Regions from separate parts of the Streptomyces sp. NPDC086549 genome, predicted to be linked through region 3. Evidence: riboswitches for the same ligand, from Rfam matches in the RefSeq annotation. Region 3 holds a riboswitch; each other region holds the start of a gene.
What was found. A riboswitch is a leader RNA that binds a small molecule or an ion and turns the genes downstream of it on or off. The one in region 3 is predicted to bind cyclic di-AMP.
Positions count from the first base shown of each region.

Region 1: it holds a riboswitch for cyclic di-AMP, as region 3 does, so the genes downstream of both, ACIPSA_RS40095 (transglycosylase SLT domain-containing protein) here and ACIPSA_RS40680 (M23 family metallopeptidase) in region 3, are expected to answer to the same signal.
Region 2: it holds a riboswitch for cyclic di-AMP, as region 3 does, so the genes downstream of both, ACIPSA_RS17500 (transglycosylase family protein) here and ACIPSA_RS40680 (M23 family metallopeptidase) in region 3, are expected to answer to the same signal.

Region 1 is NZ_JBIVBS010000017.1:199,243-203,483, forward strand. It holds gene ACIPSA_RS40085 (FAD-dependent oxidoreductase) at 1-300, shown strand, start outside; gene ACIPSA_RS40090 (HAD family hydrolase) at 499-1,305, shown strand; gene ACIPSA_RS40095 (transglycosylase SLT domain-containing protein) at 1,326-1,820, opposite strand; cyclic di-AMP (ydaO/yuaA leader) riboswitch at 1,824-2,007, opposite strand; gene ACIPSA_RS40100 (polyprenyl synthetase family protein) at 2,638-3,648, shown strand; gene ACIPSA_RS40105 (CHRD domain-containing protein) at 3,934-4,241, shown strand, end outside.
Region 2 is NZ_JBIVBS010000004.1:571,679-575,919, forward strand. It holds gene ACIPSA_RS17490 (cytochrome P450) at 1-992, shown strand, start outside; gene ACIPSA_RS17495 (transglycosylase family protein) at 1,209-2,204, shown strand; cyclic di-AMP (ydaO/yuaA leader) riboswitch at 2,386-2,554, shown strand; gene ACIPSA_RS17500 (transglycosylase family protein) at 2,559-3,266, shown strand; gene eno (phosphopyruvate hydratase) at 3,582-4,241, shown strand, end outside.
Region 3 is NZ_JBIVBS010000018.1:122,689-126,929, forward strand. It holds gene ACIPSA_RS40670 (M16 family metallopeptidase) at 1-135, shown strand, start outside; gene ACIPSA_RS40675 (M16 family metallopeptidase) at 132-1,520, shown strand; cyclic di-AMP (ydaO/yuaA leader) riboswitch at 1,723-1,886, shown strand; gene ACIPSA_RS40680 (M23 family metallopeptidase) at 1,899-2,678, shown strand; gene ACIPSA_RS40685 (GntR family transcriptional regulator) at 2,867-3,562, shown strand; gene ACIPSA_RS40690 (HPr family phosphocarrier protein) at 3,709-3,990, opposite strand; gene ACIPSA_RS40695 (GNAT family N-acetyltransferase) at 4,169-4,241, shown strand, end outside.

The DNA.
Region 1 (4,241 bases), on a different contig from region 3:
CTCACGGTCCGCACCCACGCGGGCGGTACCACCCGGCTCTCCGCCGACCACATCATCGCGGCCACCGGCTACCGCGTGAACATCGCGGCCATGGATTTCCTGGGCCACGGACTGCGCACCCAGCTCACGGTGAGCCGCGGCGCCGCGAAGCTCGGCGCCGGCTACGTCTCCTCGGTCCCCGGCCTCTACTTCACCGGCCTCCCGGCCGCCGCGTCCTACGGCCCGGTGATGCGCTTCGTCTGCGGCACGGAGTTCGCCTCCCCGCGGCTGGCGAAGCACCTGGTGGCGGCACACGGCTGACATCCGTCCGGGCCGCCGGCCCAGGCCCTGGGTGTATTGATCACGAGCGTTGTCGACAGCCGCGGGGCTTGATCATGGCGAAGACCACGATGGGGAGGGAAGACGGGGAGGGAAGGAGCCCGCGGGCACCACTTGGGGCTGAGTGAGGCGGCCGGACGGGGGTGAGTCGGAGCGGCGTGGTGTCCGTATTCTCTGATCATGGCCGCTCCCCCCGCTTATACACTCATCGCCACCGACCTGGACGGGACGCTGCTGCGCGGTGACGACACCCTCTCCGACCGGTCCCGCGCGGCGCTCGCGCGGGCGGTGGAGGCCGGCGCGCAGCACCTCGTGGTGACGGGGCGCCCGGCGCCGAGAGTGCGGCCGCTGCTGGAGGACCTCGGCGGCAAGGGGCTCGCGGTGTGCGGGCAGGGCGCGCAGTTGTACGACGCCGGCGCGGACCGTCTGCTGTGGTCGGTCACTTTGGACCGGGAGCTCGCCGAGACCGCGCTCGGCAAGATCGAGGCCGAGGTGGGACAGGTGTTCGCGGCCGTCGACCAGGACGGAGTGGATGGGCTCACGCTCATCGAGCCCGGGTACCTGATGCCCCATCCGACCCTGCCCGCCGTACGGGTCCGGCGGCGCGACGACCTCTGGTGCGAACCCATCAGCAAGGTCCTGCTCCGCCATCAGTCCTTGTCCGACGACGAGTTGGCGGACGCGGCGCGCGGAGTCGTGGGTTCGCTGGCGACGGTCACCATGTCGGGGCCAGGGACCGTCGAGCTCCAGCCGTGCGGCATCACCAAGGCCACGGGCCTGGCGCTGGCCGCCGAACACCTCGGTCTGAGCCGTGAACAGGCCCTCGCCTTCGGGGACATGCCCAACGACATCCCGATGTTCCGGTGGGCCGCCCACGGAGTGGCGATGGCCAACGCCCACCCCGAACTGAGGGCGGTCGCCGACGAGGTCACCTTGTCGAACGAGGACGACGGCATCGCCGTCGTCCTCGAGAGACTCTTCGCCTGACCCGCGTCAGTCAGGGCCTGTCAGTAGGCGCTGTTGACGTTGTCCATGGAGCCGTACCGCGCGGCCGCGTAGTTGCACGCGGCCGTGATGTTCGCGACCGGGTCGTAGATGTCGAAGGACGTTCCGGCCACGTGGTACGCGTTGAACGTCGGGTCGATGACCTGGAGCAGGCCCTTGGACGGGATGCCCTTGACCGCGTTGGAGTCCCACAGGTTGATGGCCCGCGGGTTGCCCGAGGACTCACGCATGATGTTGCGGTAGATGCCGTTGTAGGTGCCCGGAATGTGCTTCTCCGCCATGATCGCGAGGGACTCGCGGATCCAGCCGTCGAGGTTGTTCGGGTACCCGGCCAAGGTCGTGGCGGGCGTGGTGGCCGTGGTGGCCGTCGGGGCGGCCGAGGCGGTGGTCGCGCAGACCAGCGGGACGGCGAGCACCGTGACACCGGTGCCGGCGAAGGCGAGCTTGCGGATGAGGCGGGACGTGCGGGTGCTGATGTGCTGAGCGGCAGCAGGCATGGCGAAGTTCCTCTCCGTCGCCTGCGAGGTGAGCTGTCGGGTTCGGGCGGGGAGGTGCCCGGCCGTGCCTCCGTGAGGCGGCACGACTTCACCCCTAGCCGTTCCGTGCGACGTGTGTCGTCCGGCCCGGCGACTTACCTGGTTCCCCCGCTCCTGCCTACGCGAATGAGTTCGTCGATGGGTTACGTCGGGCGGCGGCAGGATTAGGCGTCCGCCTGACAGGCTCGGAAGCTATGCGAGAGCACATGTCGGGAACAAGTACCTGATTCACAGAACGCACCATTTGACCTTGGTCTGATACGTATGAGGTACTTGATCCTTTGCGGGTGCCAAGCCTCAACTGACTTACGGGCAAAGGGTGGAACGGGTGTCGGGGGTGCGGTGCGCCATCGGGGCCACGTGACCCAACTCACGGAATAACAATCGCGGCGAAACGGACATGCAGGTCACGGCGGATCCGGTCGGTTCCGGGAGGTCGACCGCCGGATCGGGTGGTGGGCCGTGGTCGGGGCGGCCCTCGTTCGGCCAGACGGAGGACCGTGTCCGATGGATCGGGTACGTGGATCAGGTGTGGGCACCGGGTACATGGAGACCGGGTATATAGGAACGAAAAGTGTCACATCGTGGTGAATCTATAAATATCGAACCATATCTCCTGATCATGAACATACCGGTCGTGATCCGATACCGCCTGGGCTGTAACCGTGGGCGCTATCGGTGATCGAAACCTGACCGGATACGCTGACTTGAGTGATGGCAGCGACCTATCGACAAACCGTGTAATCGCCAGCAGACACCAGCAGACAGGAGACCCCACGTGACCGTCGTCGGGCCGTTCGGGCTGAGCGTGCGGGACCAGGCTCTGGAAGCCGATGTCCAGGCCGGAATGGCCGCTGTCGAGGAAGGCTTGCTCGAAGCCACCAAGAGCGAGGTCCCGTTCATCACGGAGGCCGCGCAGCACCTCGTGAGGGCGGGCGGGAAGCGGTTCCGGCCGCTGCTCGTGATGCTCGCGGCGCAGTTCGGTGACCCGTACGCGCCGGGTGTCGTGCCCTCGGCCGTGGTCGTCGAGCTGACGCACCTCGCGACGCTGTACCACGACGACGTGATGGACGAGGCGGCGGTACGCCGCGGGGTGGACAGCGCGAACACCCGTTGGGGCAACTCGGTCGCCGTCCTCACGGGTGACTTCCTGTTCGCCCGCGCCTCGCAGATCCTCGCCGACCTCGGCCCCGAGGCGGTGCGGGTCCAGGCCCTCGCGTTCGAGCGGCTGGTCACCGGACAGATCCTGGAGACGGCGGGGCCGTCGGACGGCCGGGATCCGGTCGAGCACTACCTGGACGTGCTGGGCGGCAAGACGGGGTCGCTGGTGGCCGTGTCGTGCCGGTTCGGGGCGATGATGTCGGGGGCCGACGAGACGGTCGTCGACGTGCTGACCCAGTACGGCGAACGGCTCGGCGTCGCCTTCCAGCTGGCGGACGACGTGCTCGACATCGCGTCCGACTCGCACGAGTCCGGGAAGACGCCGGGCACCGATCTGCGGGAGGGCATCCCGACGCTTCCGGTGCTGCGGCTGCGGGAGCGGGCGGCGCGGCTGGGGCTGGCCGAGGACATCGCGCTCTGCGAGCTCCTCGACTCCGACCTGACCGACGACGCCCGCCACGCCGAGGCGCTGGCCGGCCTGCGGGCGCATCCGGCGCTGGAGCAGGCCCGGCGCGACACCGTGCGCTACGCGGAGGACGCGCGGGCGGCACTGGCCCCGCTGCCGGAGTGCGACTCGAAGGCCGCGCTGGTCGAGCTGTGCGACGCGGTGGTGCACCGGGCCGGGTAGTTCCCGGGCGAGGGCCGTGTGGTGCCCGAGCGGAAGGCCGGGTGGTGCCCGTGCGAAGGCCCGGGTAGTTCCCGAGCGGAAGGCCGGGTGGTGCCCGTGCGCCGGACCGGGTGGTGTCCGTGCGCCGGATCGAGCGTTGCCTGGCCGTTGGGCCGGTCGGTTCCCGGCCGACGGCGTGACGCACGTCTCATTTCTGGACTGAGTCTAATCTAAGATCCCTTCCGTACCCATTGCCAGAAGCCGACGCAGGGGGCGTCGGCGGACGTACGGGGAGTAAAAAGAATCATGGGTATGAACGGAACGTTCTTCGCGCGCCGCAAGAGCCTCGTCACCGCCGCTGTCGCGGTGGCCGCCGCCGGCGGGGTCGCCGCCGCGGTGATCCCGGCCTCCGCCGCCGCGCGTCACGGAGACCAGGGCGGGACCGTCCTCGTCGCCAGTCTGCGCGGGGCCAACGAGGTGCCCGTGGCGGGCGGCCCCGCCGTGGGGGACAAGGACGGCGCGGCGCTGGAGTTCATCAAGGTCAAGGGGGACAAGGTGTCCGTCGCCGTGACCTGGCGCGGTACCGGCAAGCCGACCAACCTGCACATCCACCA
Region 2 (4,241 bases), on a different contig from region 3:
CGCATCTGCTCAACATCGACCCGCCGGACCACACCCGGCTGCGCCGGCTGGTCAGCAAGGCGTTCACGCCCCGCCGGGTCGCCGAGTTCGGCTCGCGCGTGCAGGAACTGACCGACCAGCTCATCGACCGGTTCGCGGGTGAAGGGTCCGCGGACCTCATCCACGAGTTCGCCTTCCCCCTTCCCATCTACGCCATCTGCGACATGCTCGGCGTTCCGCGCGAGGACCAGGACGACTTCCGGGACTGGGCGGGGATGATGATCCGGCACGGGGGAGGACCGCGGGGCGGGGTCGCGCGCTCCGTCAAGAAGATGCGGGGCTATCTCGCCGAGCTCATCCACAAGAAGCGCGAGGCCCTGCCCGACAGCCCCGCCCCCGGCGAGGACCTCATCTCCGGGCTCATCCGCTCCTCCGACCACGGTGAGCACCTCACCGAGAACGAGGCCGCGGCCATGGCCTTCATCCTGCTGTTCGCCGGGTTCGAGACGACCGTCAACCTCATCGGCAACGGCACCTATGCCCTCCTCACCCATCCCGAGCAGCGACACCGCCTCCAGGCGTCCCTCGCCCGCCACGAACGGGACCTCCTGGAGACCGGCGTGGAGGAACTCCTGCGCTACGACGGCCCGGTCGAGCTGGCCACCTGGCGGTTCGCCACCGAGCCGCTCACCATCGGCGGGCAGGACATCGCACCTGGCGACCCCGTCCTCGTCGTCCTCGCGGCCGCCGACCGGGACCCGGAGAGATTCGCCGACCCGGACGTCCTCGACCTGGGACGGCGTGACAACCAACACCTCGGATACGGCCACGGCATCCACTACTGCCTCGGTGCTCCGCTCGCCCGCCTTGAGGGCCAGACCGCGCTCGCCACCCTCCTCACCCGCCTGCCCGACCTCCGACTCGCGGTGGATCCGGCCGATTTGCGGTGGCGCGGCGGGCTCATCATGCGTGGACTGCGCACCTTGCCCGTGGAGTTCACACCCGTCCGGTAATCGACCGGAGTGGGATATTCCGCGGACCGGCCGCATATCACCCGAGGTGCCCGCCCGGGGCAGGAAGATGACAGACGCTCAACACCGTGATCTTCACGTGATCTGCGCGGCATTAACTTGTGACAAGTGATCGTCTGCCGATACGTTCACTGATCAGCGCGGCACGTCGGCTTCATGTACCGCGCGGGTCACCGCTGTCGCACGAAAGGCTTCCGCATGATTTCCGGGAACGGTCGTCACCGTCGCCCCCGTCAGGCTCCGGCCCTCCTCGTCGCGGCCGGAGTGGCCGGCTCCGCCATCGCCATCCCGCTGCTCGGCGCGGCGAGCGCCAACGCGGCCGACGGCACCACATGGGACAAGGTGGCCGAGTGCGAGAGCGGCGGCTCCTGGAGTGCCGACACCGGAAACGGGTACTACGGCGGCCTGCAGATGTCCCAGGACGACTGGGACAAGTACGGCGGCCTCGACTACGCCTCCAGCCCCGACGAGGCCAGTCGCTCGCAGCAGATAGCCGTCGCCGAGAAGATCCTGGACGACCAGGGCACCACCCCCTGGGCCACCTGCGCACTGCTCTCCGGGCTCACCTCGGACTCCGGGTCGGTCGACGTCGACCCGGGTGTCGGGTCATCCGGATCGTCCGACTCCGGTGACTCGTCCGGCTCCTCCGATTCGTCGGATTCCTCCGGCTCGTCCGACTCGTCTCACTCGTCCTCGGGGTCGGACTCCTCGTCGAAGGGCTCCTCCTCGTCGAAGGCCGGTGCGGGCAAGGGTGCCGACGCGAAGCACGGGTCCAAGGGCTCTGCCGATTCCAGCAAGTCGGACAAGTCGGAATCTTCCGGTTCGAACGGCTCGCAGGGAAGCGGCAGCTCGCCCACAGAAACGGTCAAATCCGACGACTCGGACAACTCGTGGCAGGACGGGGGGTCTTGGAGCCTGGTCGACACCGGCGCGATCGGCGGTGGCCGCCACCGTGGTGTCAGTGCGGACGAAAGCGAAGCAAACGGACAGGGTGCCGAGTCGTCGGGCCGTCACGCCTCGCAGGGCTACACGGTTCGCGACGGCGACACCCTCGCGTCCATCGCCGACTCCCTTGGCCTCGACGGCGGATGGCGCGCGCTCTACGCCGCCAACAAGGCGGCCATCGGGGCCGACCCGAATGACATCACTCCCGGTCAGACCCTGGAACTCGGCGCCGAAAAGGGTGGAAAATAGCGGGAGTTGACGTCCCACTTCGCGCCGAATGTCTGATTTGGTGAAAGTGTGGGATGAGTCTCAGAAGCCCTGATCGTCTTTGAAATTCCCCGGATCGCGTGTCTACGGTCATGACGCTCGTCACCACGAGCCCCGGCTGTCGCAACGCCGAATCCTGCCAGCGGCTGCCCGGGAACAGTCGACGCGTAAAGCGCCGCAGGCAGGAGCGGGGGACCCAAGGTAAGTGCCGCGCCGGACAGTTGAGCCGGGGCGGCTAGGGGTGGAGCCACGCCTCCCAGCGGAGGTGTGGCCGGGCAACTCAACCGGCCCGAACCCGACAGCTCACCTCGCAGGCGTCGGTGAGGGGATCCATTCATGCTGTTTTCCGCCAAGGGCAAGCACCGTCGTCCCTCCAAGGCCAAGGCCACCCGCGCCATCGCGCTCGCCGGTGTCACCGGCGCCGCCATCGCCGCCCCGCTGATGGCCTCCGGTACCGCCTCCGCGGCCACCGCCTCCGAGTGGGACGCCGTCGCCCAGTGCGAGTCCGGCGGTAACTGGGCCATCAACACCGGAAACGGCTACTACGGCGGACTGCAGTTCTCCGCCTCGACGTGGGCCGCGTACGGCGGCGCGAAGTACGCCGGCACCGCCGACAAGGCCACCAAGGCGCAGCAGATCGAGATCGCCGAGAAGGTTCTCGCCGCGCAGGGCAAGGGTGCCTGGCCGGTCTGCGGCAAGGGCCTGTCCGGCGCTGCTTACACTGGCGGCAGCTCCTCGAACGCCTCCTCGAGCCCCTCCACGAGCAGCGGCTCCTCCGCGAGCACCGCCACCCGTTCGACCGAGCAGCAGGCCGCCACCCGCTCCGCGAAGCGCCCGGCCGCGAGCAAGACCGTCACCACCCCGACCGGCAAGAAGGTCAAGAAGGGCGACGGCGAGTACAAGGTCGTCAAGGGTGACACCCTGAGCACGATCGCCGCGAAGCACAAGGTCAAGGGCGGCTGGCAGAAGCTGTTCAAGCTGAACAAGGACATCGTCCAGGACGCGGACCTCATCTACCCGGGTCAGCAGCTGCATCTGAAGTAATACGCGGCGGGCAGCTGAACCACAGCCCCCTCACAACCGTGTCCCCCACAGTGGGGGACACGTGGGGGTCGCCCCCCGTCCCCACGGTCTCCCCGTTCCGGTGCGTTTTCCCCCGTACGCACCGGAGCGGGGTTTCTCTTTGCACCAGTGGTGCTCCACCCGTTTTCGTCCGCCCCTTTGTTCCGACCGGAAACAATGTGTACCGTCTCCCTGTCCGCGGGACGGTCGGTCGGTGGCCGATGGCCCGGGGACGGCTAGGCTCTAGTCGCAAGGCACACCAGCCCCGCACTTCCAGCGTCACATCCCAAGAAGGAGATGCTCGTGCCGTCCATCGACGTCGTCGTAGCCCGGGAAATCCTGGACTCCCGAGGCAACCCCACGGTCGAGGTCGAGGTAGGCCTCGACGACGGCAGCACGGGTCGTGCCGCCGTTCCGTCCGGCGCCTCCACCGGTGCCTTCGAGGCCATCGAGCTCCGCGACGGTGACCCGAACCGCTACCTGGGCAAGGGCGTCGAGAAGGCCGTCCTCGCCGTGATCGAGCAGATCGGCCCGGAGCTGGTCGGCTACGACGCCACCGAGCAGCGCCTGATCGACCAGGCGATGTTCGACCTGGACGCCACCGACAACAAGGGCTCGCTCGGCGCCAACGCCATCCTCGGCGTCTCCCTCGCCGTCGCCCACGCCGCCTCCGAGGCCAGCGACCTCCCCCTCTTCCGCTACCTGGGCGGCCCGAACGCGCACCTGCTGCCGGTGCCGATGATGAACATCCTGAACGGCGGCTCGCACGCCGACTCCAACGTGGACATCCAGGAGTTCATGATCGCCCCGATCGGCGCGGAGTCCTTCTCCGAGGCCCTGCGCTGGGGCGCCGAGGTCTACCACACCCTGAAGAAGGTCCTGAAGAGCAAGGGCCTGTCCACCGGTCTCGGCGACGAGGGCGGCTTCGCCCCGAACCTCGAGTCCAACCGCGCCGCC
Region 3 (4,241 bases):
AACCGCGCGGTGCTCGTCTACGAGCCCCTCTCCGCCGAGTCCGCGCAGCACACCGAGGACGAGGACTTTCCCGAGGACCCGGAGTCCGAAGCCACCGTCGAAGCCGGCGACGACCACGAGGAGGCGGCCAAGTGACCGAGCTCGCCGCGATGGAATTCCACCCCCAGCCCCACGCGGGCGAGGCGAAGCCGTGGGCCTTCCCGGCCCCCGAGCGCGGCACGCTGGAGAACGGCCTGACCGTTCTGCGCTGCCACCGCCCCGGCCAGCAGGTCATCGCCGTCGAGGTGCTCCTGGACGCACCGCTGGACGCCGAGCCGGCCGGTTTCGACGGCGTCGCCACGATCATGGCGCGGGCCTTCTCCGAGGGCACCGACAAACACTCCGCCGAGGAGTTCGCCGCCGAGCTGGAGCGCTGCGGCGCCACCCTGGACGCGCACGCCGACCACCCGGGCGTCCGCCTGAGCCTGGAGGTCCCGGCCTCCCGCCTCGGCAAGGCGCTCGGCCTGCTCGCCGACGCCCTCAGGACGCCCGCGTTCGCCGACAGCGAGGTCGAGCGGCTGGTCCGCAACCGCCTCGACGAGATCCCGCACGAGCTGGCGAACCCCTCCCGCCGCGCGGCCAAGGAACTCTCCAAGGAGCTGTTCCCGCCGACCTCGCGCATGTCGCGCCCGCGCCAGGGCACAGAGGAGACGGTCGAGAAGCTCGACGCGGCGGCCGTACGCGCCTTCTACGAGCGGCACGTCCGGCCCGCCACGGCCACCGCCGTGATCGTCGGCGACCTCACCGGCATCGATCTCGACGAACTGCTCGGCGACACCCTGGGCGGCTGGACCGGCTCCACGGCGCAGCCGCGGCCGGTGCCGCCGGTGACCGCCGACGACACCGGCCGGGTCGTCATCGTGGACCGTCCGGGGGCCGTCCAGACGCAGCTGCTCATCGGCCGTGTCGGCGCGGACCGGCACGACCGCGTGTGGGCCGCCCAGGTGCTCGGCACGTACTGCCTCGGCGGCACCCTGACCTCCCGCCTGGACCGCGTCCTGCGCGAGGAGAAGGGCTACACCTACGGTGTGCGTTCGTTCGGGCAGGTCCTGAGGTCCGCCCCGGACGGCACGGGTGCCTCGATGCTCGCCATCAGCGGCTCCGTGGACACCCCGAACACCGGTCCCGCGCTGGAGGACCTGTGGGCGGTGCTGCGCAAGCTCGCCGAGGAGGGCCTCACCGACCCCGAGCGCGACGTCGCCGTGCAGAACCTCGTGGGGGTCGCGCCGCTGAAGTACGAGACCGCGGCGGCCGTGGCGAGCACGCTGGCCGACCAGGTCGAGCAGTACCTGCCCGACGACTACCAGGCTGCGTTGTACCAGCAGCTCGCCGCCACCGGCACCGTGGAGGCCACCGCCGCGGTGGTGAACGCCTTCCCGGTGGACCGTCTGGTGACGGTACTCGTGGGTGACGCCGCCCAGATCAAGGAGCCGGTCGAGGCCCTCGGCATCGGAGAAGTCACCGTCGTTTCCGCCGAGTAGGGGCACGCGCGCGTGGGCCCTGATGACCGACGGGTCGTCAGGGCCCACGCGTGTTCCCCCAAGATGTCCGAATTGAGGCGGAGGTTGCCTGTCTGCCCTGTGGGATGCGCTACAAAAGCCGGGATCGGTTTGGGGATTGAAAGACCGCCCGCATAGCGTCGTCCAGGCTGTTCGTCGGGCAGTGCGCCGCACCCGCGGCACCGGACAGTCATCGCCGAGTCCCCGTACGGCGCGAGCCAGGGGAGCCGGGGACCCACAGCAGTCCCCTGGGGTGAATCGGACGCCCGCGCGCCGCGAGGGGGTCCGTAGGAGACCTTCCTGTTCCGAACCCGTCAGCTAACCCGGTAGGCGAGAGGGAAGGAAAGGACCAGCCACTACATGGCGTTCACGCGGGCCACCGGGAAGCACCGCCGTCCCAGCCGCATGCACCGCACCACCGTCGGCGCGGCGAGCGTCGCTGCCCTCGCCACCACCGGCGCCATCGGCACCCTGGCCGCCCCGGCGCTCGCCGCCGAGCCGTCCGTCGAGGACACCGGCCTCACCCCCGTCATCACCATCGGCGACTCGGTCGCCGAGCAGATCGACGCCCAGGCCGCCGCCCAGACGCAGGCCGCCGAGGAGAAGGCGGCCGAGGACGCCGCGAGCAAGAAGGCCGCAGAGGAGGCCGCCCGCAAGAAGGCCGCCGCGCTGGCCGAGAAGGAGCGCGAGGCCAAGGTGCGCGCCGCCCGCGAGGCCGAGCGCGAGCGCCTCAACGCGTTCGTGGCGCCGATCGCGAACTCGTACGTCTCCACCGGCTACCAGGCCAGCAGTTCCCTGTGGTCCTCCGGCTCCCACACCGGCATCGACTTCCACGCCGCGAGCGGCACCGCGGTGCACGCGGTCGGCTCCGGCACGGTCGTGTCGACCGGCTGGGGCGGGGCGTACGGGAACCAGATCGTGATCCGGATGGCCGACGGCATGTACACCCAGTACGGCCATCTGTCGTCCATCGGCGTCTCCGTGGGGCAGAAGGTCGTCCCCGGCCAGCAGATCGGCCTCTCCGGCGCGACCGGCAACGTCACCGGACCGCACCTCCACTTCGAGGCCCGGACGACCCCGGAGTACGGCTCGGACGTCGACCCCGTCGCCTACCTCCGCAAGCACGGCGTGAACGTCTGAGGACACGGCGCACCGCTTTCCGAAGCCCCGGCTCCCCGAGCCGGGGCTTTCGTCGTTTCGAACGCGCCGCTGTCCAAAAAATATCCATGGATTCCGGCTCGCCGTCGGAAATTCCCGCTCATTGCAATAGAGTCACGGAACACACGTCAAGCGGCGACGTTTCACGGGGATTAAGGCGGAGGTCGGTCATGCGTATTCCGGCGCACTCGGTATGCACGGCGATCCGGGACGACATCGTCGCGGGTGTCTACGAGCGCGGCAGCCGGCTCACCGAGGAACTCCTGGCCCGCCGCTACGGCGTCTCACGCGTCCCCGTCCGTGAGGCCCTGCGCACGCTGGAAGCCGAGGGCTTCGTGGTGACCCGGCGGCACGCGGGCGCGTGCGTCGCCGAACCGACCGAGCAGGAGGCCGCCGACCTGCTGGAGATGCGCATGCTCCTGGAGCCGCTCGGCGCCGCCCGGGCCGCGCAGCGGCGCACCGAGGCCCATCTCAAGGTGCTGCGCGGCCTTGTCAGGCTGGGCCAGGAGCGGGCCAGGAGCGGCAGCAGCGAGGATCTGCGCTCGCTGGGCGGCTGGTTCCACGAGACGCTCGCCCAGGCCTCCGGCAGCCACGCCCTGACCTCGATGCTGACCCAGTTGCGGCACAAGATCGCCTGGATGTACGCGGTGGAGGCGCCCGCCAACCCGGTGGAGTCCTGGGCGGAGCACGGTGCCGTCGTGGACGCGGTGGCGCGCGGCGACGGGGAGCGCGCGCGGGCGATCACGGCGCTGCACGCCGAGCGCGCGACATCCGCGCACCGGCTCCGTTTTCCCGGCGGTGGCGACCGGCTGGAACGTGTGAGGACTTCGCAACATGCCGTAAACATCTCGGGTCCGCGGCATTAACACGGACGCCGTATACAAAGAGGTGTTATTCGGCGGACGCGTATTTCTGTTGCCCTAATTCTTGCATGCCTGGAATTTCTGCGAGAATACGGCGGAGCCGCGCCGTCCGAAAGGGCTGACGCGGCTCCGGCGTTCGGTGCGGTGGCTCAGACGGTCTCGGGCAGTTCCTCGAGACCCTCGGCGACCAGCTTCGCGAGACGGTCCAGGGCGATGTCCGCACCCTCGGCGTCGGAGGCGAGGACGATCTCCTCGCCGCCCTGGGCGCCCAGGCCCAGAACGGCGAGCATGGAGGCCGCGTTGACGGGGTTGCCGTCGGCCTTGGCGATCGTCACGGGGATGCCGGAGGCCGTGGCGGCCCGGACGAAGATGGAGGCGGGGCGGGCGTGGAGGCCCTCGGCCCAGCCGACGTTGACGCGGCGCTCAGCCATGTGATGCTGCCCTTCACTTTTCAGGGTTGTCTAGACCAGTTTCCCACATCGTGAAGCATGTCCGGAGCGGTCCTGTGTCCCGCTCCGGAGGTGGCGTCGGACCTCGGCCTCGATCCGACTTCCGTCCTCCACAGACTGCCTCGCGCCGTTGTCCGACGCGAGCCGTACTCTGGGGCCCATGCAGACCTCGGCGGGCCGGCAGGACCGGCACGAGTACCCCGCCCACTGGGAGGCGGACGTGGTGCTGCGCG